Regions from separate parts of the Sphingomonas phoenicis genome, predicted to be linked through region 2. Evidence: predicted binding sites of a transcription regulator. Region 2 holds the regulator's gene; the other holds the start of a gene.
What was found. Region 2 encodes LexA, which represses DNA repair genes until DNA is damaged. Its sites were predicted from a motif close to GTTCCNCNCTTGTTCT; they were not measured.
Positions count from the first base shown of each region.

Region 1: the regulator LexA is predicted to act here: its motif matches at 9,913-9,928, upstream of ABC319_RS01145 (ATP-dependent helicase).

Region 1 covers NZ_JBDFMC010000002.1:85,822-100,187, forward strand. Annotated here, with positions in the region: gene ABC319_RS01110 (methyl-accepting chemotaxis protein) at 1-994, shown strand, start outside; gene ABC319_RS01115 (acyl-CoA thioesterase) at 1,004-1,894, opposite strand; gene ABC319_RS01120 (acyl-CoA dehydrogenase family protein) at 1,926-3,053, opposite strand; gene ABC319_RS01125 (acyl-CoA dehydrogenase family protein) at 3,168-4,364, opposite strand; gene ABC319_RS01130 (3-hydroxyacyl-CoA dehydrogenase NAD-binding domain-containing protein) at 4,414-6,444, opposite strand; gene ABC319_RS01135 (glycine zipper 2TM domain-containing protein) at 6,626-7,174, opposite strand; gene ABC319_RS01140 (hypothetical protein) at 7,390-7,617, shown strand; gene ABC319_RS01145 (ATP-dependent helicase) at 7,631-9,910, opposite strand; gene ABC319_RS01150 (UrcA family protein) at 10,107-10,436, shown strand; gene ABC319_RS01155 (GFA family protein) at 10,598-10,996, shown strand; gene ABC319_RS01160 (MFS transporter) at 11,507-12,790, shown strand; gene rsmD (16S rRNA (guanine(966)-N(2))-methyltransferase RsmD) at 12,765-13,304, opposite strand; gene ABC319_RS01170 (pseudouridine synthase) at 13,308-14,366, opposite strand, start outside.
Region 2 covers NZ_JBDFMC010000002.1:665,573-679,938, forward strand. Annotated here, with positions in the region: gene ABC319_RS04165 (peptidylprolyl isomerase) at 1-1,871, shown strand, start outside; gene ABC319_RS04170 (anthranilate synthase component I family protein) at 1,855-3,366, shown strand; gene ABC319_RS04175 (hypothetical protein) at 3,374-3,793, opposite strand; gene ABC319_RS04180 (anthranilate synthase component II) at 3,880-4,464, shown strand; gene trpD (anthranilate phosphoribosyltransferase) at 4,461-5,456, shown strand; gene trpC (indole-3-glycerol phosphate synthase TrpC) at 5,453-6,229, shown strand; gene moaC (cyclic pyranopterin monophosphate synthase MoaC) at 6,226-6,696, shown strand; gene ABC319_RS04200 (molybdopterin molybdotransferase MoeA) at 6,693-7,874, shown strand; gene lexA (transcriptional repressor LexA) at 7,931-8,632, shown strand; gene ABC319_RS04210 (ComEC/Rec2 family competence protein) at 8,593-10,668, opposite strand; gene gltX (glutamate--tRNA ligase) at 10,910-12,298, shown strand; gene ABC319_RS04220 (citrate synthase) at 12,315-13,598, shown strand; gene ABC319_RS04225 (hypothetical protein) at 13,609-13,815, shown strand; gene ABC319_RS04230 (PAS domain-containing sensor histidine kinase) at 13,822-14,366, opposite strand, start outside.

The sequences.
Region 1 (14,366 bases), 580 kb from region 2:
CTGGCACGCGATGGATCGATCGCAATTGATGGTGGAATTCGATCTGGGCGGGAACGTGGCCTGGGCCAACGACCGGTTCCTGCAGGTGATGGGCTATGATCTCGCCAACCTGGTGGGGCAGCATCACCGCATCTTCTGCGACCCCGCCTACGCGGCGTCGCTCCAGTATCAGCGCTTTTGGGAGAGACTGTCGGCCGGCAAGTTCGATACCGGCGAGTATCGCCGTCGCTGCCGTCAGGGTCAGGTGGTGTGGTTGCAGGCCAGCTACAACCCGATCCTGACCGCGGAGGGGCGCCCCACCCGCATCCTGAAGGTGGCATCGGACGTCACCGCCCGCCACGTCGCCGAGGAGGAATCGGCCGCGCGGCGCATCGCCATCGATCGGTCGCAGGCGGTGGTCGAGTTCGACCTGGAACGTCGCGTCGTCGCGGCGAACGACAGCTTCCTGCACCTCTTCGGCTATCGGCGAGAGGCACTGATCGGCCAGCCGCACGCGATCTTCTGCAGTCGCGAGGAGGCGGCATCGCGGGGCTACGCGCTGTTCTGGCGGCGTCTGTGCGCCGGCGAATACGCCGCCGGCCGCTTCCAGCGTCTGGCCGCGGACGGCACCACGCGGTGGTTGCAGGCGACCTACACACCCATCCTCGACGCCTCTGGCAGCCCGTTCAAGGTCGTGAAGTTCGCCACCGACATCACCCAGCAGGTCAGGATGGAAAGTGAACTGGGCGAGCGGTTGCAGGAGAGCCAGCGACTGCGCGACGACGCGGAACAGCGCCGCCGGCGTACCGACGAGGTTTTGGGCCAGCTGTCCGACATCGTCGACACGATCTCCGCCATCGCCGCGCAGACCAATCTCCTCGCCCTGAACGCCACGATCGAGGCGGCACGCGCCGGCGATGCCGGCCGCGGCTTCTCGGTGGTGGCGAGCGAGGTCAAGAAGCTGGCGGAAAGCACGCGCAAGGCCACCCGCTCGGCGCGCGAGATGCTGATCTAAAGCAGCGGCTCAGCCGCGGCGGCGAATCAGTCCTTCCTGCGCCACGTTCGCCACCAGCCGCCCGTCGCGGGTGAACACCCGTCCCCGGTTAAAATCGCGGCCATGGCCCGCCCACGGGCTGTCCATCGCGTACAGCAGCCACTCGTCCGCCCGAAACGGCTCGTGCAGCCACAGCGAATGATCCAGACTGGCGACCTGCATCGCCGGGTTCATCCAGCCGACGCCGTGCGGGATCATGCCCGTGCCCAGCAATCCCAGATCGGATGCATAGGCCAGCATGGCGCGGTGTAGCGCCGGCTCGTCGACGATCGGCGCCGACAGGCGGAACCAGACATGGTTCACCGGCTCGCCCGCCACCGGGTCGATCCAGTCGCGCGGCGCGACCGGGCGCAGTTCCAGCGGGCGCGGGCGCAGCAGCACGCGGTGGTGCCGTTCGGGCACCCGGTCCGCCATCGCGCGGCGCAGCTCGGCCTCGCTGGCAAGGTCCTCGGGCGGCGGCACGTCGGGCATGCCGTCCTGATGGGCGAAGCCATCCTCGGGCTCCTGGAACGAGCAGGCCATGTTCAGGATCGGCTTGCCACGCTGCATCGCGATCACCCGACGCGTCGCGAAGCTGCGGCCCTCGAAATCGCGGACCACGCGGTAGACGATCGGATAATTCTCGTCGCCGGGACGCATGAAATAGGCGTGCAGAGAGTGCGCGACCTTGGTCCCCTCGGTCGATCGCTGTGCCGCCTGCAATCCTTGCGCGATCACCTGCCCGCCGAATACCCGGCCCTCGCCGCCGGGCTGGCGGCCGCCGCGGAACAGGTCGGTATCGATCTCCTCGACATCGAGCAGCGCGACCAGATCGGCGACCAGCCGCTCGGGCGTCGCGTCGTGCGGTGTGTTCAGGTCCATCGCCGCGACCTAGGCGGTGGCACGGCGTCGCTCAATACCCGGCCGCGACCGCCAGCCGGTCCGCATGATAGTTGGCGTCGCCCCACAGTTCGGCCAGCGTCCGGGCGCGCTTCATGTAGAAGCCCAGATCATACTCGTCGGTCATGCCGATGCCGCCATGCATCTGCACGCCCTCGTTGACGCTCAGCGTCGTCGCCATCGCCGCCATCGCCTTGGCGACCGACACCGCCTCGTCCGCGGCGTCGCTGCCGGCATCCAGCAGTTGCTGCGCCTTCAGCACGGCGGCCCGCGCCACCTCCATCTCGCCGTACAGATGCGCCGCGCGGTGTTGCAGGGCCTGGAAGCTGCCGATCGGCACCCCGAACTGCTTGCGCTCCTTCAGATATCCCATCGTCATCGCCATCGCGCCGCCGCCGACGCCCAGCAGTTCCGCCGCCACCCCGGATCGTCCTGCGCGCAACAGGCGGTCGAGCGGGTCGCGCCCGGCATCCACCTCACCGATCACCGCATCCGCATCCACCTCGACACCCTCGAACGTCAGGTGCGCCGCCAGCCCGGCATCGGCCAGCCGCTCCGCCCGAACGTCGATCCCCGCCGTCTCGCGCGGCACGGCGAACAGCGTCACCCCGTCCGCGTCGTCGGCACCGCCGGCCGTGCGCGCCGCGACGATCAGCAGGTCGGCGACATGCCCGTGCTTGACGAAGCGCTTGGTGCCCGACAGGCGAAAGCCGTTGCCGGCGCGCGTCGCCGTCATCGCGATGGCATCGCGATGCTTGGCGCCCTCGTCCACCGCGATCGCCGCCACCGTCTCGCCGGCGACGATCCCCGGAAACCAGCGTGCCGCCTGCGCGCTGCCCTGCAATGCCGCGACGCTTGCGACCGCGGTGGTGAGGAAGGGGGAGGGGGACAGGTTGCGGCCGATCTCCTCCAGCACCAGCCCCGCCTCGACATGGCCCATGCCGAGGCCACCATGCTCCTCGCCGATCATGATCCCGGTAAAGCCCATCTCGGCGAACCGCTTCCACAGGTCGCGGCTGAAACCAACGGGATCGTCGGCGTCGCGCAACGCGCGCAGGTGCGACACCGGCGCGGCATCGGCGACGAACTCGCGGATCGTGTCCTGCAGCATGGTCTGGTCGTCGGTCAGGTAGAGAGGCATGGATGGGGCCTTTGATCCGGTGCCGTCACCCCTGCGCAGGCAGGGGTCGTTCGCGGCGGGAATAGCGCGTCGGGGCGGAGAGGCCCCTGCGTATACAGGGGCGCGGGCGGCGGATCAGGAGGGCAGTTCCAGGATCCGCTTGGCGACGATGTTCAGCTGGATCTCGCTCGTCCCGCCCTCGATCGAGTTCGCCTTGGTTCTCAACCACGCGCGCGGCGCCGCGCCGCCACGGCTGGCATCGCTTTCCCACTCCAGCGCGTCTGATCCGCCCGCTGCCATCTGCAATTCGTGGCGTTCCTTGTTCAGCTCGGTCCCGTAGTATTTCATCATCGATGGTTGCGCGGGATGCGCGCGGCCGGCCTTCAGCTCGTCGATGAAGCGTTCCGACATCGCCGCGAAGGCACGCGCGCGGATCTGGAACCGCGCCATGTCGGCGCGCAGCAACGGATCGGCCAGCCGCCCGTCCGCGCCCGTGCCGATCGCCGCCACCGCTCCCGACACCAGCGTGTCGCGTCCGCCCTCGCCCAGTCCCATGCCGGAGATCATCTCCCGCTCATGGCCGAGCAGATATTTGGCGACGTCCCAGCCCTTGTTCTCGTCATGCACCCGGTTGCGCTTGGGCACCTTCACCCGGTCGAAGAACGTCTCGCAGAACGGGGAATAGCCGGAGATCAGCAGGATCGGTTTGGTCGATACGCCCTCGGAGTCCATGTCGAACAGCACGAAGCTGATCCCGCCCTGCTTCGATTCCCTGCTGGTCCGCACCAGGCAGAAGATCCAGTCGGCCTGGTCGGCATAGCTGGTCCAGACCTTCTGGCCGGTGACGACATAATGATCGCCCAACTCCTCATCGAAGCCATCCTCGGCCGCGGTGGCGAGGCCGGCCAGGTCGGATCCGGCATTGGGCTCGGAATAACCCTGGCACCAGCGGATCTCGCCCCGCGCGATGCGGGGCAGATGCTCCAGCTTCTGGTCTTCCGTCCCGTATTTCAGCAGGGCAGGGCCCAGCATCGAGATGCCGAAGCTGTTCAGCGGCGATCGCGCACCGATCGCCTTCATCTCCTCGCGCAGGACCTTCGTCTCGGCCGGGCTCAGCCCGCCGCCGCCATAGGCGACCGGCCAGTCGGGCACCGTCCAGCCGCGGCCGGCCATCGCATCCAGCCACTGCTTCTGCTCGGGGCAGGAGGGGACGTAGCGGCGTCCGCCCCAGCAAACATCCTTCTCCGACCGGATCGGCCGGCGCATCTCGGCGGGGCAATTCTCCTCCAGCCAGGCGCGGGTATCGGTACGGAACGTGTCGATATCGGTCATGACATCCTCTCTGGCTCCCCTCCCCTGAAGGGGAGGGGCTTGATACAGCCTACTTCAACCGCCCGCCGCCGCTCGCCGCATCCTTCAGCGTCCGCGCCACGGTGAACCCATGCGCCTCCAGCCCGTCGACGACCTTCTGCAGTCCCTCGCTCTGGGCCCAGAACATCGGGCCGCCGCGATAGACCGGCCAGCCATAGCCATAGATCCAGACGACATCGATGTCCGACGCGCGCTGCGCCTTGCCCTCTTCCAGGATCAGCGCGCCCTCGTTCACCATCGTGTAAAGCGTGCGGGCGACGATCTCCTCGTCGCTGATCTGGCGCGGCGTCACACCCTCGCGCTTCCGGAACTCGTCGATGATCTCGGCGACGCGGGCGCTGTTCGACGGGGTGCGCTTGTCGTCGTAATCGTAGAAGCCGGCCTTGGTCTTCTGGCCCCAGCGGTTCTCGGCGGCCAGCGCGTCGCGGATGTTCTCGATCCGGGTCGGGTCGCGGTGCCAGCCGATGTCGACGCCGGCCAGATCGGCCATCTGGAACGGCCCCATCGGCATGCCGAACGCGACATGCACGCGGTCGATCTGCTCGGGCGTGGCGCCTTCCAGCAGCAGCTTGGTCGCCTCCACCTGGCGCGGCATCAGCATGCGATTGCCGATGAAGCCGTACGTCACGCCCGCGACCACCGCGACCTTCCGGATCTTCTTGGCCAGCGCCATCACGGTCGCCAGCACGTCGCCCGCGGTCTTCTCGCCGCGCACCACCTCCAGCAGCTTCATGACGTTGGCGGGCGAGAAGAAGTGCATGCCGACCACGTCCTGCGGCCGGCTCGTCACCGCGGCGATCTCGTCGATGTCGAGATAGCTGGTGTTCGACGCCAGGATCGCGCCCTGCTTGGCGATCTTGTCCAGCCGGGTGAAGATGTCCTTCTTCACCTCCATATTCTCGTACACCGCCTCGATGATCAGGTCGCATTCGGCCAGATCGTCGAAGTTCAGGGTCGGCGTCAGCGCGCCCATCGCCGCCTCGACCTGCGCCGGGCTCATCCGGCCCTTCGCGGCCGTCGCCTCGTAGTTCTTGCGCATCGTGCCGGTGCCGCGCTCCAGCGCCTCCTGCTGCATCTCGACGATCGTGACCGGGATGCCCGCGGACAGGAAATTCATCGATATGCCGCCGCCCATCGTGCCGGCACCGATCACGCCCACCCGCCTGATCCCGCGCAGCGGCGTCTCGGCGGGAACGTCGTCGATCTTCGATGCCTGGCGCTCGGCGAAGAAGATGTGGCGCTGCGCGGCGGACTGCACGCCCATCATCAGCCGCATGAATTCCTGCCGCTCGAACGCGATGCCCTCGGCGAAGCTGGCGCCGGACGCCGCCTTCTCGACGCAGGCGATGTTGGCGGCCGGTGCGTCGAAGCCGCGGAAGCGCCGGGCGTTCTCGCGCTTGAACGCCTCGATGGCGCCGGCATCGTCCTGCACCGGCTTCTCGCTGGCGCGCGGCGTCGGCCGCACTGCCTTGATCTCGCGGGCGAAGGCGATCGCGTCGGCCTCCAGCGTATCCTCGCCGGCCAGCCGGTCGACCAGCCCGGCCTCGTGCGCGCGCTTCGCCGCAATCGGATCGCCCTTGGCGGTCATCTCCAGCGCCAGCTTGATCCCGGCGGCGCGCGGCAGCCGCTGCGTCCCGCCCGCACCGGGCAGCAGGCCCAGCTTCACCTCGGGCGTGCCCAGCTTCGCAGAGGGGACGGCGATGCGATAGTGGCAGCCCAGCGCCACCTCGCACCCGCCGCCGAGCGCAGTGCCGTGGATCGCGGCGACCACCGGCTTCGACGACGCCTCGATCATGTCGACGACCTGCGGCAGCAGCGGATCGACCGGCGGCTTGGTGAACTCGGTGATGTCGGCGCCCGCGAAGAAGGTGCGCCCGTCGCAGCGGACGACCATCGCCTCGATCGAGGCATCGGCGACCCCCTCCTTGATCGCCGCTTCCAGACCCTGGCGGACCGCGGCGGACAGCGCGTTCACCGGCTGGTTGTCGGACACGATCACCAGGATCTCGCCGTGGCGTTCGGTGCGGATGGGGGACGTCATCGGCTGCTCTCTCCTCAGGCGGGCCATACCCGTGCTTCTAAGATGGAGCGTTCTATCGCCTTGACGGAAGCGTAAGGCAAGCGGAGATCGACGGCGCGAGCGCCAGACCCGATCTTCGACAGCGTAATCGAAAGCTGCCCGTCGCCCCTGTTCGGATCCGGGGCGACGGACCAGGATGGCCTCAGCGGCAGCGGACCTGCTGCTGGTTCTGGTCGACCGCGCGGCCCGCCAGCGCGCCCGCCGCGGCGCCCAGCAGCGTGCCGACGGTGCGGCTGCGCCCGCCGTCGATCACGTTGCCCAGCACGCCGCCCGCCGCGCCGCCGACGATCAGCCCGGTCGTCCCGTCGCCGCGCTTGCAGTAATAGCGGCCGTCGTAACCGGCGTAGACGCGGTCGTCGGTCGACAGGGTGCGCTCGCGATACTGCGTGCCGGCGCGATAGTCGCGGGCGGGGTCATAGGTCGGCGCGTCGTCGTACCGCTCGTCCTGGTAGCGGCCGTCGTCGGGGTAGCGATCCGGCGCCTGCCGGTACCCACCCTGATCGCCGCCACGCGACGCACGGTAACGGTCCACCTCCTGGCGGTACAGATCGTATTCGCGATCGAACCGGTCCTGCGCGGCGCGGAAGCGGGCATCGGCGCCCGCGCTCTGCGCGGCGGCTGGCGCACCGGCCAGCATCACCATGGCGCACGCGCTGCCGATCAGGGTGACGGAGCGAAGACGGCTGAACATGACGGGTCCTCCTGCCCGCGAATCGGGCGCTGCCGGATCGATACGCGCGGCCACCCGGACGGTTGCTGAACGACCGATCGGAACAGTTGCGAAACCATGCGGAAATCGGTTGCAACCATGCTAGTGCACTGGCGTCACCCGGCCGAGACCCCAGGCATCCGGGCGACGACGGCGTCATCCAGTCGCCATCGCCTGTTCGTGCAAGGAGCGCCCGCATGGACGCCGACGACCTGCCCGCCCGCACGCTGTCCACGGTCGAGCGCGCCTATCAGCTGGCGCGCGAGGGGCCGTGCACCAGCCTCGACGACATTCGCCGCCAGCTGGAACGCGAGCGCTACGCCTCGGTCAACGCGCATCTCGCCGGCCCCACGCTTCGCCGCCAGCTGCGCCAGCTGTGCCGCGACCGGGTGACGAAGGGCGTCGCGGCACCGGCCGCGGACTGAGCCGCGCGCCCGCTCACCCCAGCGAGACGAAGCTGTCCATCACCCGCTTGCGTCCCGCCGTCTCGAAATCGATTTCCAGCTTGTTGCCCTCGATCTCGGCGATCCGGCCGTAACCGAATTTCTGGTGGAACACGCGCATGCCCGTCGACAGGTCGTCGCGGCCCTTGTTCCCCAGGCTGACCGCACTCGATCGTGCCTCGACGATCCGCTTCGGCGCGGTGGTGAAGCTGGAGGCGCCCAGCTGCCCCGCCGCCCGCTGCCAGCCTGGCCCGCGCCCGGTGCCGCGCGCGACATCGGCGAACGGATCGGCCCGCTCAGACCAGTTCGCCCGCCACAGGCTCTCGCCGCCCGACATCGTCGTCTCGGTCTCGATATGCTCGGGCGGCAGCTCGCCGACGAAGCGGCTCGGCATCGACGACGTCCACTGGCCATAGATGCGGCGGTTGGCGGCATGCATGATCGTCGCCCGCCGCCGCGCCCGGGTGATCGCGACATAGGCCAGCCGGCGCTCCTCCTCCAGGCTCTTGGTCCCGCCCTCGTCCATCGCCCGCTGCGACGGGAACAGGCCTTCCTCCCATCCGGCGAGGAACACGGTGTCGAACTCCAGCCCTTTGGCCGCATGGATCGTCATGATCGTCACCTGCGGATCCTGCCGCCCGGCCTCGTTGTCCATCACCAGCGACACATGCTCCAGGAACGCGCCGAGCGAATCGTACTCCTCCATCGCCCGCACCAGCTCGGACAGGTTCTCCAGCCGTCCTGCCGATTCCGCGCTCTTCTCGGCCTGCAGCATCGCGGTATAGCCGCTCTCGTCCAGCAGCTGGCGGGCCAGTTCGGGATGCGGCAGGTCGCCCGCCTTGTCCCGCCACCGCGCGATGTCGCCGACCAGATTGCCCAGTGCGCGACGCGCCTGCGGCGTCAGTTCGTCGGTGTCGAGGATGCGCGCCGCCGCGGTGGTCAGCGGCTGCCCCGTCGCCCGCGCCAGCTGGTGGATGCGCGCCACCGCCTTGTCGCCCAGTCCGCGCTTCGGCACGTTGACGATCCGCTCGAACGCCAGGTCGTCGGCCGGCTGGTTGACGACGCGCAGATAGGCCAGCGCATCGCGGATTTCCGCACGCTCGTAGAAGCGGAACCCGCCGACGATCCGGTACGGCAGGCCGATCGCGATGAAGCGGTCCTCGAACTCGCGGGTCTGGTGCTGCGCGCGCACCAGGATCGCGACATCGTCCAGCGAGGTGCCGCTCCGTCGTGCCGCCTCGATCTCGTCGCCTACCCGGCGCGCCTCCTCCGGCCCGTCCCACACGCCGATCACGCGCACCTTCTCGCCCGCGTCCAGCTCGGTCCACAGCATCTTGCCCAGCCGCCCGCTATTGTGCGCGATCACGCCGCCGGCCGCGCCCAGGATGTGCGGGGTGGAGCGATAGTTCTGCTCCAGCCGGATCACCTTGGCGCCGGGGAAATCCTTCTCGAAGCGCAGGATGTTCTCCACCTGCGCGCCCCGCCACGAATAGATCGACTGGTCATCGTCGCCCACGCAGGCGATGTTGCGCCGCTCCTGCGCCAGCAGCCGCAGCCACAGATACTGGACGCTGTTGGTGTCCTGATACTCGTCGACCATGATGTACCGGAACCGCTGCTGGTAATGCTCCAGCACGTCTCGATGCGTCTTCAGGATGACCAGCATGTGGAGCAGCAGGTCGCCGAAGTCGCAGGCGTTCACCGCCTTCAGCCGGTCCTGATACTGCTGGTACAGCTCGCCGCCGCGGCCGTTGGCGTATCGCTCGCTCTCGCCGGCATCGACGTCGCGGGGGGAAAAGCCCTTGTTCTTCCACTCGTCGATCAGCCCGGCGAGCGACCGTGCCGGAAACCGCTTCTCGTCAATGTCCGCGGCCAGGATCAGCTGCTTCAGCAATCGCAGCTGGTCGTCGGTGTCCAAGATGGTGAAGTTCGACTGGAGCCCGACCAGCTCGGCATGCCGCCGCAGCATCTTGGCGCCGATCGCGTGGAACGTGCCCAGCCACGGCATCCCCTCGACCGCGTCTCCCACCAGCCGGCCCACCCGCTCGCGCATCTCTCGCGCGGCACGGTTGGTGAAGGTCACCGACAGGATCTCGCTCGGCCATGCCTTGCGCGTGTAGAGCAGATGCGCCAGCCGCGCGGTCAACGCCGCGGTCTTCCCCGTGCCCGCGCCCGCCAGCATCAGCACGGGGCCGTCGGTGGTCAGCACCGCCTCGCGCTGCGGCGGGTTCAGGCCCTTCAGATAAGGCGGGTCGGCAAGCTGGCTGTCGGTCACCACGAACAGGTAGGGAACGCGGCCCGCGGCGGCAACCGCGGAAATGGCGCGGGGGCGATCGACGGCACGTCACCGAACCGTCGCGCGATCGTCTCACTGGCGCAACGACTCGGGTCTAGCGGCGCCGTGGCCGGGGGGTGAGCAGCGACAGCAGAGCGCGGCCGCCCCGGCTCGCAGATATCGAGGGAGCATCGTCATGACCATCAATCGTTCGACCATCGCCGCGGCGGTGGCCGCCGCCGCTTGCCTGTTCGCCAGTCCTGCCGTCGCCGACATCGCGGTCGGGCGGGAGGCGGTACGCGTCCGCATCGCCCATGCCGACCTGGACCTGTCCGCCGCCGCCGGCCGCGCCACGCTGCAGACCCGCATCGAGCGGGCGGTGCGGAATGCCTGCCGCTCGTCGTTCCGCGGCGTGGACGGCGTGATCGACCAGTCGCGCTGCCGCGCCGAAATGCTGCGCGATGCCGACGTTCAGGTTGCTGCGATCAGGCAGCGTGCGCCGACGGAGCTTGCCGCCCGCCGTTGAGCGGTCGGGAGGGGGGAAGGGCGGCGGTATCCCAGGCACCGTCGTCCCTTCTTCCCGCCGCCGGCTGTCATCGACCCGCGCCCTTGCCTCACCGTCGTTCACCCGCCACGATCGCCGCGGGACGCGGTTGGACCGGACGACCGGAGGAGGAAGGGAGTACCATGACACACACCGGTGCGTGCCGCTGCGGCGCCATCACCTGGCGCGCGAAGGGCGATCCGATCCATTCCAGCCTGTGCCACTGTGCAGACTGCGTCCATTCGGCCGGTGCACCGGTGATCGGCTGGGCGCTGTTCGCCCGTGATGACGTGACGATCGCCGGCACCCCGCGCGATTACGAAAGCTCGCCCGGCACGATCCGCCAGTTCTGCCCGACCTGCGGCACCGGCCTGTTCTACCTGAACGAGGCGATCTTTCCCGGCCAGATCGACATCCAGTCCGCCACAGCCGACGCGCCGGATGCGCTGGCGCCGCAAGCCCGGATCCAGGTGGCCGACGCTCCCGCCTGGTTCGCCGGTTTCGCCCATCTGCCCGTGTTCGAGCGCTTTCCACCGGAATGATCCGCCGATCGCTGTCCTGAAGTTGGGCCCCGATCCACACCACGGCGAGGATGCCGGCCAAGCGCCGGATCCGGCCTCATCGGCATCGACCGGCCGCGCGAATGGTGATGCATCATGCGCGGCATGCGCGCCTTCCTCTCCATCGCGACGGCGGGCACCGCATGATGTCCTACGTCGGGCATAAACGCTATGACGGCGCATGGCCGATCGCATGCGCTCCCCCAATCCCGCACGGGACAAGTTACGTCAGCATGACTGTCGAAACACTCGCAGCCCGGACCTGCCATCCACAACTCTCAGCCAGTCGAAGGAACTGCGGCTAACCGACCAAGAAATATGTAAAAAGGGCAATGTTGCGGGTCGCCTCAAGAGTCGCCGCATCCCGCAACTTCCTCAACATTCGCAGCCGCGATCCGTTCGTGACAAGCGGCGGTTTGAGGAGGCCCGGCGGGGCGATCCGGTTGACCGTCCAGGATCCGCACGCCACGACGACTGAGGGGGAGAGTCCGAATGTCCGCACCATCGCACCGCCGCGTGCTGCTCGCCAGCTTCGTCGGCACGACCATCGAATTCTACGACTTCTACGTCTACGCCACCGCTGCCGCGCTGGTGTTCGGGGAGCTGTTCTTTCCGATGGGCGAACCCGGAACGCAGCAGCTGGCCGCCTTTGCGACGCTCGCCGTCGCCTTCTTCGCGCGGCCGGTCGGCAGCCTCGTCTTCGGTCATTTCGGCGACCGGATCGGGCGCAAGTCCACGCTGGTCGCCTCGCTCCTGACGATGGGTGTCTCGACGACGCTGGTCGCGTTGTTGCCGACCTACGCCACCGCCGGCTGGATCGCGCCGGCCGCGCTGTGCGTGCTGCGCTTCGGGCAGGGCTTCGGCCTGGGCGGCGAGTGGGGCGGCGCGGCGCTGCTTGCGGTCGAGCATGCGCCTCCGGGCTGGCGCGCCCGCTATGGCAGCGCGCCCCAGCTGGGCGCGCCCGCGGGTTTCATCGCCGCCAACGGGCTGTTCCTCCTGCTCGGCCTCTGGCTCTCGCCCGCCGAGTTCCGCGACTGGGGCTGGCGCGTGCCCTTCGCGATCAGTGCGGTGCTGGTCGGGCTCGGCCTGTGGATCCGCCTGAAGCTGACCGAAACGCCCGAATTTTCGGCGGCCCTGGCAGAGGCGCCGCCACCGTCGGTTCCGATCGCGGAGCTGCTCGGCCGGCACCTCGGGGCGACCCTGGCCGGCACGGTCGGGGCGATCGCGTGCTTCGCCGCCTATTATGTCGGCACCGCGTTCCTGCTCGGCTATGGCACCAAGACGCTCGGCTTCACCATGCAGCAATTCCTGTTGATGCAGCTGGGCGCGATCCTGTTCATGGCCGTCGGCATCTATGCGGCGGCGTGGCTGGCCGACAATCGCTGGGACGAGCGGCGGGTGCTCGCCGGCGGCTGCGTGGCGACGATCCTGGTCGGTTTCACCATCCAGCCGCTGATGAACGGCTCGGCGATCGGTGCCTTCTCGTTCCTGTCGCTGACGCTGTTCGCGATGGGTTTCGTCTACGGTCCGCTCGGCGCCTGGCTACCGTCGCTGTTCCCCGCCCGCGTCCGCTACACCGGCGCGTCGATCGCCTTCAACGTCGCCGGCGTCATCGGCGGCGGCCTCACCCCGCTGATCGCGCAAGGGCTGGCGATGGAGCGCGGGCTTGCCGCGGTCGGCTGGTATCTCAGCGCGGCGGCGGGGTTGAGCCTGGTCGCGCTGCTGGCGCTCCGCCCGCGCAAGGGAGCGGTCAGTCCGATCGACGCAACACTGTGATCCGCGCCTTGCCATGGACCCGCGTGGCGTCGACGGCATATCCTTCCGGCGCGATCTCTTCCTGCTTGGCGGTCTCGATCGTCACCCAGGTCGCCGGGCCAATCCATCCCAGCCGCGTCAGCTTGTCCAGCGCGACGCTGCCGGCGCCCGTGCCATAGGGGGGATCCATCATGATCAGGTCCAGCGGCGCCGCCGCCGGGCCCAGCGCCATGACCGATGTCGCGCGAACGTCGCTGCGTGCGCCCAGCTTGGCCAGGTTGCCCTTCAGCGCGTCGAGCGCCGCCCGGTCCTGCTCGACGAACAGGCACGACGCCGCACCGCGCGACAGCGCCTCGATCCCCAGCGCGCCCGATCCGGCGAACAGGTCGGCCACCGCCAGTTCCTCGAAACTGCCCAGCCGGCTCGCCAGCATCGAAAACAGCGCCTCCCGCGTCCGGTCCGCGGTCGGCCGCGTCGCCTCACCCTTGGGCGCCACCAGCGGCCGCCCACGCCATTGCCCCGCGATCACCCGCATCGCTCAACGCCCCCCGCGCTGCCCGCCCCGCGGCGGCGACTTGCTTCCCGGCTTTCCGCCACGCGGCGGATGCCCGCGACCACCCGAGGGGCCCTTGCCCGGCGCGGAGGGTCGGGGCGGATGGCCGCGCCCGCCCACGGCGCCCTTGGCCGTGCCCTGTGGCCCGTCCTCCCGCTCGCGCCGCGGGTCGGTGTCGGTGCGCCCGGTGCGCGGCGAACGGCCGGCACCGCTCGCCGCTTCGGGACGTGGCCCGCGGCCGGCCCGCGACGATCCGGCCACCGGCTGCGGCTGTTGCTGCGCGACTGGCCGGGCGGCATTGGGTCGGGTCCGCGTTCCCCAGCCGGCCGGCTTCGCCGACGCTGCGACCTTCGGCGCGACCGGGGCAGGGCGCGGCTTGGCCGGCTTCGGTTCGGCAACGGGCTTCGGCGCCGCCTCCTTTGGCCTCGCGGTAACCTCGACGGTCGCGCCCAGGTCGGCGCCCTTGGCACGGCGCGGCCCCAGCGTCTGGCGGAATGCGACCAGGTCGTTCTGCCGCACCTCGCCGATCTCGCCGGGGGGCAGGTCGCCGAGCACGAACGGGCCGTACCGGGTACGGATCAGGCGGCTGACCTGCAGGCCCAGATACTCCAGCACACGGCGCACCTCGCGGTTCTTGCCCTCGGTCAGGGTCAGCTCGATCCACACGTTGGCCCCGGTCCGCCGCTCCAGATTGGCGTCGATCGATCCGTACCGCATGCCCTCGATCTCGACGCCTTCGATCAACTCCTCCAGCATGGCCTGGGTGATCTCGCCATATGCCCGTGCGCGGTACGTCCGCTCGACGCCGGTCGCCGGCAACTCCAGCTCCCGCTTCAACCCGCCGTCCGACGTCATCAGCAGCAGTCCCTCGGTGGCCAGATCCAGGCGCCCGACCGGCATCAAGCGCGGCAGGTCCTTCGGCAGCCGGTCGTAGATGGTGGGCCGGCCGGCGGGATCCCACTCGGTCACCAGCGTCCCCGGCGTCTTGTGATAGACGAACAGCTGGGCCGGGGCGGGGGCGTCGACCGGTTTGCCGTCGACCGT
Region 2 (14,366 bases):
TCGCCCTCGCCTTCGCCGCGGGCGACGTGTCGAACCTTGCGGGGTCGGCAGGCGGCCTGGGCGGCAACGACGTCGCGAAGGTCGGGTCGGAAGAGATCACGGTCGGCGAACTGCGCCAGCGGGCCACCGACGAGGTCGCGGCCGCCCGCCGCACCCAACCGACCGCGGACATGGCCGCCTATCTTCAGGCGGGTGCGCTGGAGCAGGCGCTCGACCGCATGATCGCCGCCACCTCGCTGGCGGTGTTCGGGCGTGACCAGGGCATGGTCGTCAGCAAGCGTCTGGTGGACGGCCAGATCGCCAGCATCCCCGCGCTGCAGGGCCCGACCGGCAAGTTCGACGAGAATCTGTACCGCCGGATCCTGGCCGAGCGGCGGTTGACCGACGCGGGCATCCGCAAGGATATCGCGCTGGAACTGCTCGCGCAGCAGCTCACCGCCCCCACAGTCGGCGCATCGCTGATCGGCGAACAGGTGGCACGTCCCTACGCCGCGCTGCTGCTGGAGCGTCGCCAGGGTCAGGCCGGCTTCATCCCGACCGCGGCGCTGCCGGCCGGTCCCGCGCCGATGGCGGCCGAACTTCAGACGTTCTACGCGCGGAACCTGTCCCGCTACCGTCTGCCGGAACGCCGTTCGCTCCGCTATGCTTTGGTGACGCCGGAGCAGGTCAGGGCGTCTGTTACCCCTACCGAGGCGGAGATCGCCCAAGCCTATCAGCAGAACCGCGCCACCTACCAGGCCAGCGAGAAGCGTACGGTGTCGCAGGTCATCGTTGCCGACAAGGCCGGTGCGGACGCCCTTGCCGCGCGTGTCCGCGGCGGTGCCTCGTTGCAGGACGCGGCGCGCGCCGCCGGGCTGGAGGCCGCCACGCTGACGTCGCTCGACAAGGCGGCGCTCGCCGCGCAGTCGTCGCCCGCCGTCGCCGATGCCGCCTTCGCGGCGCAGCGCGGCGCCGTGATCGGGCCGATCCGCAGCCCGCTCGGCTTCGCCGTGGCCCGTGTCGATGCGGTCGAACAGGTCGCTGCCCGCACCCTGGATCAGGTTCGCCCCGCGCTGGTCGCCGAAATCGCCCAGCGCAAGGGCACGGATGCTCTGGCCACCCTGTACGACAAGATCGACGACGGCCTGGGTGGCGGCGCCACCTTCGACGAGGCGGTGAAGGATGCGAAGCTCCAGCCGCGCTCCACACCCGCCCTGACGGCAGAGGGCATCGATCCCACCGCGCCGGGGCAGCCCGATCCGGCGCTTCGGCCGCTTCTTGCCGCGGCATTCTCCGCCGCGGAGGGCGATGCGCCGCAGCTCGTCCAGACCGGCGCCGACGGCGGCTTTGCGATCATCGCCGTGGGTCAGGTGACGCCGGCCGCCCCGCGGCCTCTGGCGGACATCCGCGACCGCGTGACCGCCGACCTGATCGCCGATCGCAAGCGGCAGGCGGCACGCCGGATCGCCGCGCAGGTTCTCGCTGCCGTCAACAAGGGGACGCCGCTGTCGCAGGCGATGGCCATCGCCGGCAACGGTTCGGGTCAGGTCCGGACGCTCGCGGGCACCCGTGCCGACCTCTCTCGCCAGCAATCGCCCGATCCGGCGATGGCAACGCTGTTCAGCATCACCCCCCGCTCCACCCGCGTGCTGGAGGCACCGGACGGCAGCGGCTGGCTTGTCGTCCGGCTCGATGCGACGCAGCAGGTCGATCCGGCGTCCAACCCGGCGGCGATCGCCGGCGTGCGGCGCGATCTGGGCCGTCTGACCGGCAACGAGTTCGTGCAGCAGTTCGCCCGCGCCGCGCGGATGCAGGTCGGCGTGAAGACCGATGCCGGCGCGATGGCCAAGCTGAAGGCTGAACTGGCCGGCCAGGGTGGCTCCGATAACTGATCGGGACCAGGCGACGGCGGCGCTCGCGGCGGGACGGCCGGCGCTCGTCTGGCGTCGACGCATCGCGGATACCGAAACGCCGGTCGCCGCCGCGCTGCGCCTGATCGAGCCCGGCCGTGGCGACTTCCTGCTCGAATCGGTCGAGGGTGGCGCGATCCGCGGCCGCTACAGCCTGATCGGTCTCGCCCCCGATCTCGTGTTCCGCGCGCACGGGCAGCGGGCGGAGATCAACGCCGACTGGGCGCACGACCGGGACGCCTTCCGCGCCTGCGCCCTTCCCACCCTCGACGCGTTGCGCGCGCTCGTCGCCGACTGTCGGGCGGAGGTACCGGCCGCCCTGCCCCGCGCGCTCGCCTGCCTTGTCGGTTATTTCGGCTACGAAACCGTCGGCCTGGTCGAGAAGCTGCCCCAACCCGTCGCCGATCCGCTCGGCCTGCCCGACATGATGTTCGTTCGCCCGACGGTCCTGCTGGTGTTCGACCGGCTTGCCGACGCGCTGTTCATGGTCGCACCCGTCTGGCCGGACGCGGACAGGGATCCCGCCACGATCGTCGCGGCGGCGGAGGAGCGGCTGGACGCCGTCGCCGCCCGCCTGCTCGCCGCTCCCCTGCCCGCACCCGTCCGCGCCGTCGAGCCGGAGCCGGTCTACACGCCGGCGGTCGCGCCCGAGCGCTATGCCGCGATGGTGGATACCGCCAAGGAGTACATCGCCGCCGGCGATATCTTCCAGGTGGTGCTCGCGCAGCGCTTCACCGCGCCCTTCGCGCTTCCCCCTTTCGAGCTCTATCGATCGCTTCGGCGCATCAATCCCTCACCCTTCCTCTACCATCTGGACCTGCCCGGCTTCGCGCTGATCGGCTCCAGTCCCGAAATCCTAGTGCGGGTTCGCGACGGCGAGATCACGGTACGCCCGATCGCCGGCACCCGCCCCCGCGGCGCGACCGCCAGCGAGGACGAGGCGAACCGCACCAGCCTGCTCGCCGATCCGAAGGAGCGGGCGGAGCACCTGATGCTGCTGGATCTCGGTCGCAACGACGCCGGCCGTGCCGCGGCGCCGGGCAGCGTGCGGGTGACCGACAGCTACACGGTCGAACTCTACAGCCACGTGATGCACATCGTGTCGAACGTCACCGCCCGCCTCTCGCCCGATCGTGACGTGCTCGATGCGATGTTCGCCGGCTTTCCGGCCGGCACGGTCAGCGGCGCGCCCAAGGTCCGCGCCTGCGAGATCATCGCGGAACTCGAACCGGAGCGTCGCGGCCCCTACGCCGGCGGCGTCGGTTATTTCTCGCCGGACGGATCGCTGGATTCCTGCATCGTGCTACGCACCGCCATCGTGAAGGATGGCATGATCCACGTCCAGGCCGGCGCCGGCATCGTCGCCGATTCGACGGCCGCCTACGAACAGCGGGAATGCGAGGCCAAGGCCGGCGCGATACTCGCCGCCGCGCGCGAGGCGGTGTCCCGCGCGCGCGACAGCGACGTCGGTCAATAACCGCCCGTCAGGGCACCGACTCGTCTGCCCTACGCTGGGCACGCTTCTCCGCCGCCCATTGCCGCGCGGCCAGCACGCCGCATCCGGTCTGCCCGCCCGTGCCGATCGGCGAACAGGTATTCGGCAGGCCGCCGGCGACGCGGCTGGTCTGGTCGATGTCCGCCGCGCGGTTCACCCAGCTCTGGTTGGGCGCCGCGATGGGGCCGGTGTCGCGCAACGCCTTGGGAATGCGATAGGGCTCGTCGTTGCGCGAGCAGACGACGATCTCGTCGCCCTGCGACTTGGGACACGCCTGATCGCCGGTCAATGTCACGCTGCGAACGCGCTGCGGCGGCCGTCCGCTCGCGGACCCGTCGGCATTCTGCTGCGCCAGCGCCGCCAGCGGCGTCGTCAGCAGGATCAGGCTCAGCGGCAGGGCGATACGCATCGGGTTACTCCTTCTCGGGCTACAACGTACATCCGGCATCGCGGCTCCGGGTTGCGGGAATGTTTCAGGCGGCTATGGCGACCGACATGATCCTCGTCGTCGACAATTACGACAGCTTTACCTGGAACCTCGTCCACTACCTCCAGGAACTGGGGGCGGAGGTCGAGGTGGTCCGAAACGACGCTATTTCCGCCGGGCAGGCGCTGTCGTCCGGGGCGGAGGCGTTCCTGATCTCGCCGGGCCCGCGCACGCCCGACGAGGCGGGGGTCAGCCTCGATCTGGTCGCGGCATGCGCGGCGGAGCGGCGGCCGCTGCTCGGCGTCTGCCTGGGCCATCAGGCGATCGGGCAGCATTTCGGCGGCAGGGTTGAGCGTGGCGGGCTGATGCACGGCAAGACATCGCCGGTGCTGCACGATGGCACCGGCATGTTCGCCGGACTGCCGACGCCGTTCACCGCCACCCGCTACCACTCGCTGGTGGTCAACGACGTTCCCGACACGCTGCTCGTCAATGCCCGGGCGGACGACGGCATGGTCATGGGGTTCCGCCACGCGACGCTGCCGATCCACGGCGTGCAGTTCCACCCCGAAAGCATCGCGACCGAACACGGGCATGCCATGCTCGCGAACTTCATGCGCGATGCCGGCATGGCCGTGCGGGAGCCGGCATGACCACGCTGGCGCTGCTGCCCGATCCTTCGACCCCCCTGTCGCGGGAAAGCGCGGGGGCGGCGTTCGCCGACATTCTAGACGGGCGTGCCGGCGAGGACGCGATCGCCGCCTTCCTGATCGGGCTGACCGAACGGGGCGAGACCTCGATCGAGATCGCCGAGGCCGCCCGCGCGCTGCGTGCGCGGCTGCTCCCGATCGCCGCCCCGCCGGGTGCGATCGACGTCTGCGGCACCGGGGGCGACGGGCATCACACGCTCAACGTCTCCACCGCCGTGGCGCTCGTGGTCGCCGCCGCCGGTGTCCCCGTCGCCAAGCACGGCAACCGCGCCGCATCGTCGAAGGCGGGGGCGGCCGATACGCTGGAGGCGCTCGGTCTCGACATGATGGCCGCCGGGGCATCGGCGGAGCAGAGTTTGGCCGAACTCGGCATCTGTTTCCTGTTCGCCGCCAACCATCATCCCGCGATGGTCCGCATCACACCGATCCGCCGCCGCATCGGTCGACGCACGATCTTCAACCTGATGGGCCCACTGGCCAATCCAGCGCGCGTGGGGCGCCAGCTGATCGGCATCGCGCGTCCCGACTACGCCGGCGTCTATGCGGAGGCGCTGGCGCAGCTCGGTACCGAGGCGGCGATCGTCGTCTCCGGCGAGGAGGGCCTGGACGAAATTTCGGGTGCCGGCGCCACCATCGTCCGCTGCGTGGGATCGGCGGCGATGCCCACCCGCATCGTTCCCGAGGATGCCGGCCTCCCGCGCCATCCCGTGGAGGCGATCCGCGGCGGCGATGCGGCGCACAACGCGCTGGCGTTGCGGTCGCTGCTCCGCGGCGAAACCGGCGCCTATCGGGACGCCGTCCTCCTGAATGCCGCCGCCGCCCTCGTTCTCGCCGGAACCGCCGACGATCTACCCGCAGGGGTCGCGATCGCCGCCGGATCGATCGACACCGGGGCGGCCGACGACCTGCTCGATCGCTGGATCGCCTTCGCATGACCATGCTCGACACCATCATCGCCACCAAGCGGGACGAGGTGATCGCCCGCCGCGCGGCCGTTTCGCTCGCCGATCTGTCGGCCCGCGCCGCCGCAGCGTCGCCGCCGCGCGGCTTTCGCGCCGCCCTCGATGCGAAGGCAGGACATGCCCTCATCGCCGAGGTGAAGAAGGCTAGTCCCTCCAAAGGGTTGATCCGCCCGGATTTCGATCCGCCCGCCCATGCCGCCGCCTATCAGGCCGGTGGCGCCGCGTGCCTGTCGGTGCTGACCGACGAGCACTATTTCCAGGGTGCCGACGCCTATCTGGTCGCGGCGCGCGCGGCCGTCTCGATCCCCGTCCTCCGCAAGGATTTCACGATCGATCCGTGGCAGGCGGTAGAGGCGCGGGCGATCGGCGCCGATGCCATCCTCCTCATCGTCGCCGCGCTGGACGACGGGCTGCTCGCCGAGATCGAGGCGGCGGCGATCGATCAGGGCATGGATTGCCTGATCGAAGTCCATGATGAGGCCGAACTGGCGCGGGCGCTCCGGCTCCGGTCGCGCCTGATCGGCGTCAACAATCGCGACCTGCGTGACTTCTCGATCGATACCGGGCGATCCGCCCGATTGAAGGCGCTGGCTCCCGCCGACTGCACCTTCGTTGCCGAGAGCGGCCTGTCGACCCGCGCCGATCTCGACGCACTGGCCGCGCAGGGTGTCCACTGCTTCCTGATCGGCGAGGCGTTGATGCGTCAGCCCGACGTGGAGGCGGCGACCCGCGCCCTGATCGGATGACCGGCCTTACCCATCTCGACGAGAGTGGCGCCGCCCGCATGGTCGATGTCGGCGCCAAGGCTGCGACCGCGCGGGAGGCTACCGCCCGCGGACGCATCATCCTGTCGGCAGAGGCGCTCGCCCTGGTCCGCGACGCCGGTGCCAGGAAGGGAGATGTCCTCGCGGTCGCTCGCGTCGCCGGCATCATGGCGGCGAAGCGTACCGCCGACCTGATCCCGCTCTGCCATCCCCTGCCGCTGACGCGCGTCGCCATCGATCTGGCGCTGCTCGACGACGGAGTGGAAGTCACCGCGACCTGCGCCACCACCGGCCAGACCGGTGTCGAGATGGAGGCGCTTACCGCCGCGACGGTCGCGCTGCTGACGGTCTACGACATGGTGAAGGCGGTCGATCGCCACATGGTGATCGACGATGTCCGTGTCGTCGCCAAATCCGGGGGCAAGTCGGGCGACTGGCAGCGGCCATGACGCTGATCCCGGTCGCCGAGGCGCAGGCACGCCTGCTCGCGCTGGTCACGCCGGTCGCACCGGAACGGGTGCCCATTCGTGGCGCGGCGGGACGATGGGCGGCAGACGATGTCCTGGCGCGGCGAACACAGCCTGCCGCCGACCTCTCGGCGATGGACGGTTACGCCATCCGCTTCGCCGACATGCCTGGCCCTTGGCAGGTGATCGGCGAAAGTGCGGCCGGCCGCCCGTTCGCCGGCACCGTCCTGCCCGGCCAGGCGACCCGCATCTTCACCGGCGCGGCGCTGCCGTCCGGCGCGGACACGGTGCTGATCCAGGAAGAGGCGGCTCGCGATGGCGACGCCCTGACCCTGACCGGAGAAGGACCGCTCCGCTGCGGGCGCAATGTGCGCCCGCGGGGGCTCGATTTCTCATCCGGGGATCTGCTGATCAGGGCCGGCGACCGGTTCACGCCCGCTCGCATCGCCGTCGCTGCGACCGGCGGCGTCGCCGATTTGCCCGCCCGCCGCCGGATTCGCGTCGCCATCGCCGCTACCGGCGACGAACTGGTCGCACCCGGCCCCGCGAACGATCCCGCCGCATTGCCCGAATCCAACGGCGCGATGCTCGCGGCGATGCTGATGGCGCTGCCGGTCGACCTGATCGATCTCGGCATTCTGCCCGACCGGCTGGACGTGCTGCGCGACGCGTTCGCCGCCGTCGATGCCGATCTGCTCGTCACGACCGGCGGCGCGTCGGTGGGCGACCATGATCTGGTCCGGCCCGCGCTGGAGGCGGCGGGCGGCGCGATCGATTTCTGGCGCATCGCTCTCCGTCCCGGCAAGCCGATGATGGCCGGGCGACGCGGCGACATGCTGGTGCTGGGCCTGCCGGGCAACCCGGTGTCGGCCTTCGTCACCGCCACCCTGTTCGTCCTGCCGCTCGTGGCGCGGCTGGCCGGTGCGGCCGATCCGCTGCCCGCGATCGGCCACGCGATTCTGGGCGAGGATCTGCCCGCCAATGGCGGCCGGACCGATTATCTTCGTGCCGAGTTGCGGGATGGCCGCGCCTATGCCTCGACCATTCAGGACAGCTCGATGCTCCTGACCCTGGCCCGTTCGACGTGCCTCGTCATCCGGGCGGCGTGTGCACCGGCGGCGATCGCCGGCGAATCGGCGGAAATCCTGATGATCGCTTGACGCAAGCCGGATTGTTCCATATCGGTTCCTCGTCTGTTCCCCGACGGAGGCTCGGCATGCTCACGCGCAAGCAGCACGAACTGGTCTGCTTCATCAACGATCGCCTGAAGGATACGGGCGTCTCCCCCTCGTTCGAGGAGATGAAGGAGGCGCTCGACCTGAAGTCGAAATCCGGCGTGCACCGCCTGATCTCGGCGCTCGAGGAGCGGCAGTTCATCCGTCGCTTGCCGAACCGCGCTCGCGCGCTGGAGGTGCTGCGGATGCCCGACCGGCCCGAGAAGGTCGAGAAGAAGGCACGTGGCCGCGTCAACGTTGGTGGTGCCAATGTTGGTGGTCAGTCGCAACTTCCTCAACATTCGCGGGCTCCCGCGAACGATGTCGTCGAAATTCCGCTGCATGGCCGCATCGCTGCCGGTGTCCCGATCGAGGCGTTCGAGGGATCGACGATGCTGTCGGTACCCGCGGCGCTGCTCGGCCAGGGTGATCATTACGCGCTGGAGGTCTCCGGCGATTCGATGGTCGAGGCGGGCATTCTCGATGGCGACTATGCGCTGGTCCGCCGGACAGAGGTCGCGCGCGACGGCGAGATCGTGGTGGCCCTGATCGACGAGGCGGAGGCGACGCTGAAGTTCTTCCGGCGAGAGGGCACGATGGTTCGCCTCGATCCCGCCAACCGCTCCTACGATCCGCAGCGCTACGCACCCCAGCAGGTCCGCATTCAGGGCAAGCTGTCGGGCCTGCTCCGCCGGTACGACTGACCGGCGGGCGACTGCGCCGACGGGATCGGCGCGGCGCCGGTTCGTGGTGGATCGATCCAGGGATGCTCGTCGCCGGGGTCGCGCACGGTGACGACACGGCCGGTCGCGAAGGTGACCGACACTCCCCCGGTGCGGGCCAGCGTCTCGCGGTCCAGCTTCAGCCAGCGTGGCCGGCATGCGCCCGGCAGTCGCCGTTCGCTGACCGCGACATCGGCCTGCCGGCATGCTGCGATCAGGTCGCCGGCGGGAACCATGTCGGCGCTCCTCGTCATCAGTATGCGCCAGCGGTCGTCGATGGTGGCCAGGCACAGGTCTCGCGTGCATCGAACCCCTTGCGTCTCGGCCATCAGCACCGGTTCGGTCGCCGTGCCGCCGTTCGCCGCCAGAACGTCGCGCATGTAGTCGCCGGTGCGGTCGCGCAGGATCGCGACCTCACCCCGCGCCGTCCTGATCGCCGCGTGCCGGCCGTCGCCGGTCACCAGCAGGTCCGGCACCGGCGTCGCCATCGCCCACGCGATGCCTAGCACCAGCGGCAGGACACCCCACCGGCGCACCCGCGTCTGCCACAGCGCCAGCCACAGCCCACCGGCGACGATCGCGGCAAAGGCACCGTCCGGCATGGCCGGCCACGCCGTGACCGCCCCCGGCGCCGCCGCAACGGTCCGTGCCAGCCATAGCAGCAGCGCTAGCGCCTGTTCCGTCCCCCACCACGCCGGCGCACCGAGCCCTGCGACGTCGAGCAGCAGGGCGAGCAGTTCCAGTGGCATGATGATGAACGTCGTCAGCGGGATCGCGACGATATTGGCAAGGGCGCCGTACAATCCGGCGCGGTGGAAATGATAGACGGCGATCGGCATGAGCGCCGCCTCCACCACCACGCCGGTGATCAGCAGCATCGCCAGCGCTCGTGCCGGCCGCCGCCAGCCCCGCTCGCGTCGATCCGCGATCTGTCGCAGGGCGGGATGATCGTGCACCGCGACGATCGCGGTGATCGCCGCGAACGACAGCTGGAAACTCGGCCCTGCCAGGGCCTCGGGCCATGCTGCCAGCACGACCATCGCCCCCGCGGCGACCAGTCGCAACGTCATCGCCGCTCGTCCCAGCGCCAGTGCCGCCAATACCAGCAGCGCCGCCACGCACGACCGTATCGTCGGCACCTCGGCCCCGGTCAGCAGGGTATAGGCGATGGCCATCAACGCCCCGGCCGCCGCGGCCACCAGCGGCAGTCGCCAGCGTAGCGCAAGCGGGGGGAACAGCGCCAGGACGCTCAACACCAGAAGCATCGTCGCGCCCACGACCGCGGTGATGTGCAGCCCGCTGACCGACAGCAGGTGCGCCAGACCCGCCGCCCGCATCGCCTCCGCATCCTCCTCGTCAATCGCGCCCGTGTCCCCGGCGGCGAGCGCCGCGGCGATGCCGCCCGCGCTGCCGGGCAGCCGCGCCTGGATGTGGGCGGTAAGCGCCGCGCGCAATCCCGGTTGCGAACGGCCGGCGGCGATCACCTGGACAGGCGCGAAGCCCCGCCCCGTCGCGCCGATCTGCGCGAACCATGCGACCCGCGCATAGTCATAGGCGCCGGGAACCGCCGCGGTCGGCGGCGGCATCAGCCGCGCGCGCAACCGTACCACCCCGTCGTTGCCCAGGGCCGCCGGCATGTCGGCAACGGCCAGGTTGACGCGCATCCTGCCGGGAAGATCGACCTGCCGCCCACGTCCGTCTTCCGCCTTCCCAGCGGGAATGAGGGTCAGGCGGACCAGATTTCTCGCCACCAATGGCTCGACCCGTTCAACGCGGGCCGTAAAGGTCGCAATCATCGGCCGAGCCAGCACCGGTGCCGCCACTCGCTCGGCTCGCCATCCGGCCAGAACGAGCCCGGCCGCCACCGCGAGTGCGGCCACGGCGATTACCCGGGCGAACCGCCCGCCCCGGCCCACTGCCGTCGCGCCGGCGCTCGCCGCCAGGCAGAGCAGCGTGGCCGCGACCCATTGCGGTGCGCGCGGCAGGACGAACCATGCCGCCACACCCGTCCCGAACATGACCGGCACCCACAGCGGCAACTGGTCGCGCTCCGCTTCCAGCCAGCGCTCCACACCATCCCGCGCCGCGACGACGCGCGCAATTTGTCGTCCCCAAGGGCGCGTGCTAGGGGCTTCCGCGGCTGAACCGGCCATCAATCATCAAGTCTGGGAGCATGCGCGCTTGGGCGCAACAACCAATCAAGGCGGCGTTCCGTCGGCCGCCACCACCACGACCGCCAGCACCGGCTCCGGTGCCGCGATCGTCACCCGTTTCGCCCCATCGCCCACCGGCTTCCTCCATCTGGGGGGTGCCCGCACCGCGCTGTTCAACTTGCTCTTCGCGCGCCATCACGGCGGCCGCTTCCTGTTGCGGATCGAGGATACCGATCGAGCGCGCTCGACCCAGCCAGCTGTCGACGCAATCCTGAACGGCATGCGCTGGCTCGGCCTCGACTGGGACGGCGATGCCGTCATGCAGTTCGCCCGCAGCGCCAGGCATGCCGATGTCGCCCACCAGATGGTCGCGAACGGCCACGCCTATCGCTGCTACATGACCGCCGAGGAGATCGCCGCCCAGCGCGAGGCGGCACAGGCCGCGAAGCAGCCGCTGCGCATTCGCAGCCCGTGGCGCGACCGCGCCGTGGAGGAAGGCCCGGCCGACTTTCCGTTCGTCGTCAGGCTCCGCGCGCCACGCGACGGCGCGACGACGATCGACGACAGGGTACAAGGCAGCGTGACCGTGCAGAATGCCGAGCTGGACGATCTGGTCCTGCTCCGGTCGGACGGTACGCCGACCTACATGCTGGCGGTTGTAGTCGACGACCATGACATGGGCGTCACTCACGTCATCCGCGGCGATGACCATCTGAACAACGCCTTCCGGCAGCTTCCGATCTACACCGCCAATGGCTGGCCGCTGCCGGTCTACGCCCACATACCGCTGATCCACGGGTCCGATGGTGCCAAATTGTCGAAGCGGCATGGCGCGGTGGGGATCGAGGCGTATCGCGACGAGCTCGGCATCTTGCCGGAGGCACTCGACAATTATCTGCTCCGGCTCGGCTGGGGGCACGGCGACGAGGAGAAGATCAGCCGTGAACAGGCGGTCGCCTGGTTCGACCTCGACGCCGTCGGCAAGTCTCCGTCCCGCTTCGATCTGAAGAAGCTGGAGAACCTCAACGGCAAATACATCCGCGAGGCTGCCGATGACCGGCTGGCCTCGCTGATCGCCAAGCGGCTGCCGGACCCGGATGTCGCGCTGCTCACCGCCGCGATGCCCGCGCTGAAGGAGCGCGCCGCCAACCTGAACGAGCTTGCCGACGGTGCGGCATTCCTCTTCGCCGCCCGGCCGCTCGAAATGGATGCAGCGGCGTTGCCGTTGCTGGCGGGCGACGCGCCGGCGATCCTCGCTGCGGTCCATGCGGCGCTTGACGCGACCGACGGCTGGGATACGGAGCATCTCGAAGCTGCGGTACGGCGCGTGGCCGAGGAGCGGGGCGTCAAGCTCGGCCAGGTCGCACAGCCGCTGCGCGCAGCCCTGACCGGGCGCAAGACGTCGCCCGGCATCTTCGACGTTCTCGCCCTTCTAGGGCGCTCCGAAAGCCTCGGCCGGATCGCCGACCGCATGGCTGACGGGAACGACATCTAACATGAAGGATGGTGGAATGACCGACCCCGCAACGCTCTCCCTCGGCGGCAAGAGCTACGATTATCCGGTCATGTCGGGCACGATCGGCCCGGACGTGGTCGATATCCGCAAGATGTACGGGCAGACGGACGCCTTCACCTACGATCCCGGCTTCACCTCCACAGCGTCGTGCCAGTCCAAGCTCACCTATATCGACGGTGACCAGGGCGTGCTGCTCCATCGCGGTTACGCGATTGGTGACCTGGCCGAGCAGTCGAGCTTCATGGAGGTGGCATATCTGCTGCTGAACGGCGAGCTGCCGTCCGCCGACGAACTGAAGACGTTCGACAACACGATCACGCGCCACACCATGGTGCACGAACAGTTGGCGACGTTCTTTCGCGGATTCCGCAGGGACGCCCATCCGATGGCGATCATGTGCGGCGTCGTCGGCGCGCTGTCGGCCTTCTACCACGATTCGACGGATATCCACGATCCTGCGCAGCGGGTCATCGCCTCGCACCGCCTGATCGCCAAGATGCCGACGATTGCGGCGATGGCGTACAAGTACAGCGTCGGTCAGCCATTCCTGTACCCGGACAACTCCCTGTCCTACACCGGCAACTTCCTGCGGATGACCTTCGGTGTTCCGGCGGAGCCCTATGAGGTGAACCCGGCGGTCGAGAAGGCGATGGATCGCATCTTCATCCTGCACGCCGATCACGAACAGAACGCGTCGACATCGACCGTTCGTCTCGCCGGATCGTCGGGCGCCAATCCGTTCGCGTGCATCGCGGCCGGCATCGCGTGCCTGTGGGGGCCGGCGCACGGCGGCGCGAACGAGGCGGCGTTGAACATGCTGCGCGAGATCGGCACGCCGGAGCGGATTCCGGAATACATCGCCCGCGCAAAGGACAAGAACGATCCGTTCCGGCTGATGGGTTTCGGCCACCGCGTCTACAAGAACTACGACCCGCGCGCGACGGTGATGCAGAAGACCGTGCGCGAGGTGTTCGGCGCGCTGAAGGTCAACGATCCGCTGTTCGATACCGCCTTGCGGTTGGAGGAACTGGCGCTGAACGACGATTATTTCGTCGAGAAGAAGCTGTTCCCCAACGTCGATTTCTACTCGGGCGTGATCCTGTCGGCGATCGGCTTTCCGACCTCGATGTTCACCGTTCTGTTCGCCCTCGCCCGTACCGTCGGCTGGGTTGCGCAATGGAACGAGATGATCACCGATCCCGATCAGAAGATCGGTCGCCCGCGCCAGCTCTACACCGGCCCGACGCAGCGCGATTACGTCCCGGTCGAACGGCGCTAGGAGCGAAGCGATGCGCCGCCTCCGGCCGATCTTCCTCGCTGTCGGCGTCCTGATGACGTTGATGGGCATGCTGTGGATCGGCCAGGGGCTAGGTTACGTCCACTGGCCATCGTCCAGTTTCATGCTCGATCAGAAGGTCTGGGCAGACTACGGCGCGGCACTGGCCGTCGTTGGATTGCTCATCGTACTGGCGGCGCGGCGAATGCCGCGCCGCTGACGGCGATCAGGCGCTTGCGAGTGTTCCGGTAGGCAGCGTCAGGGTGAACCGCGCGCCCTCTCCCGGCGCGCTGGCCAGCGTCAGATCGCCACCCATCGCCCGCGCCAGTCGACGTGCGATAAACAGACCGAGGCCGTTGCCGCCGATCTCGTTGGGATCGACCCGCTCGAACTTGCCGAATACGCGCTCCTGATCCTGGGGAGCGATACCCTTTCCATGGTCGGTGACCGTCACTCGCGCCATCGGACCGCTGATCGCCACATCCAACGCCACCGCCCCGCCATTGGGCGTGTAGCGGACGGCATTGCCGATCAGGTTGACCAGGATCTGCAATACGCGGCGCGCATCGCCGACCGCCGGCGCCCGCTCGTCGGAAGCCGGCTTAAGGATTGTGACCCCGGCGTGATCGGCACGGACGGACAGCAACGCAACCGCGCGCCGGGCGCCTTCCGCCAGGTCGATCGGAACGCTGGCCGGCGTGAAGTCGGGCCGTTCGATTGCCTGGAGATCGACCAGATCGTCAACGAGCGCCATCAGATGACGGCCGGCGC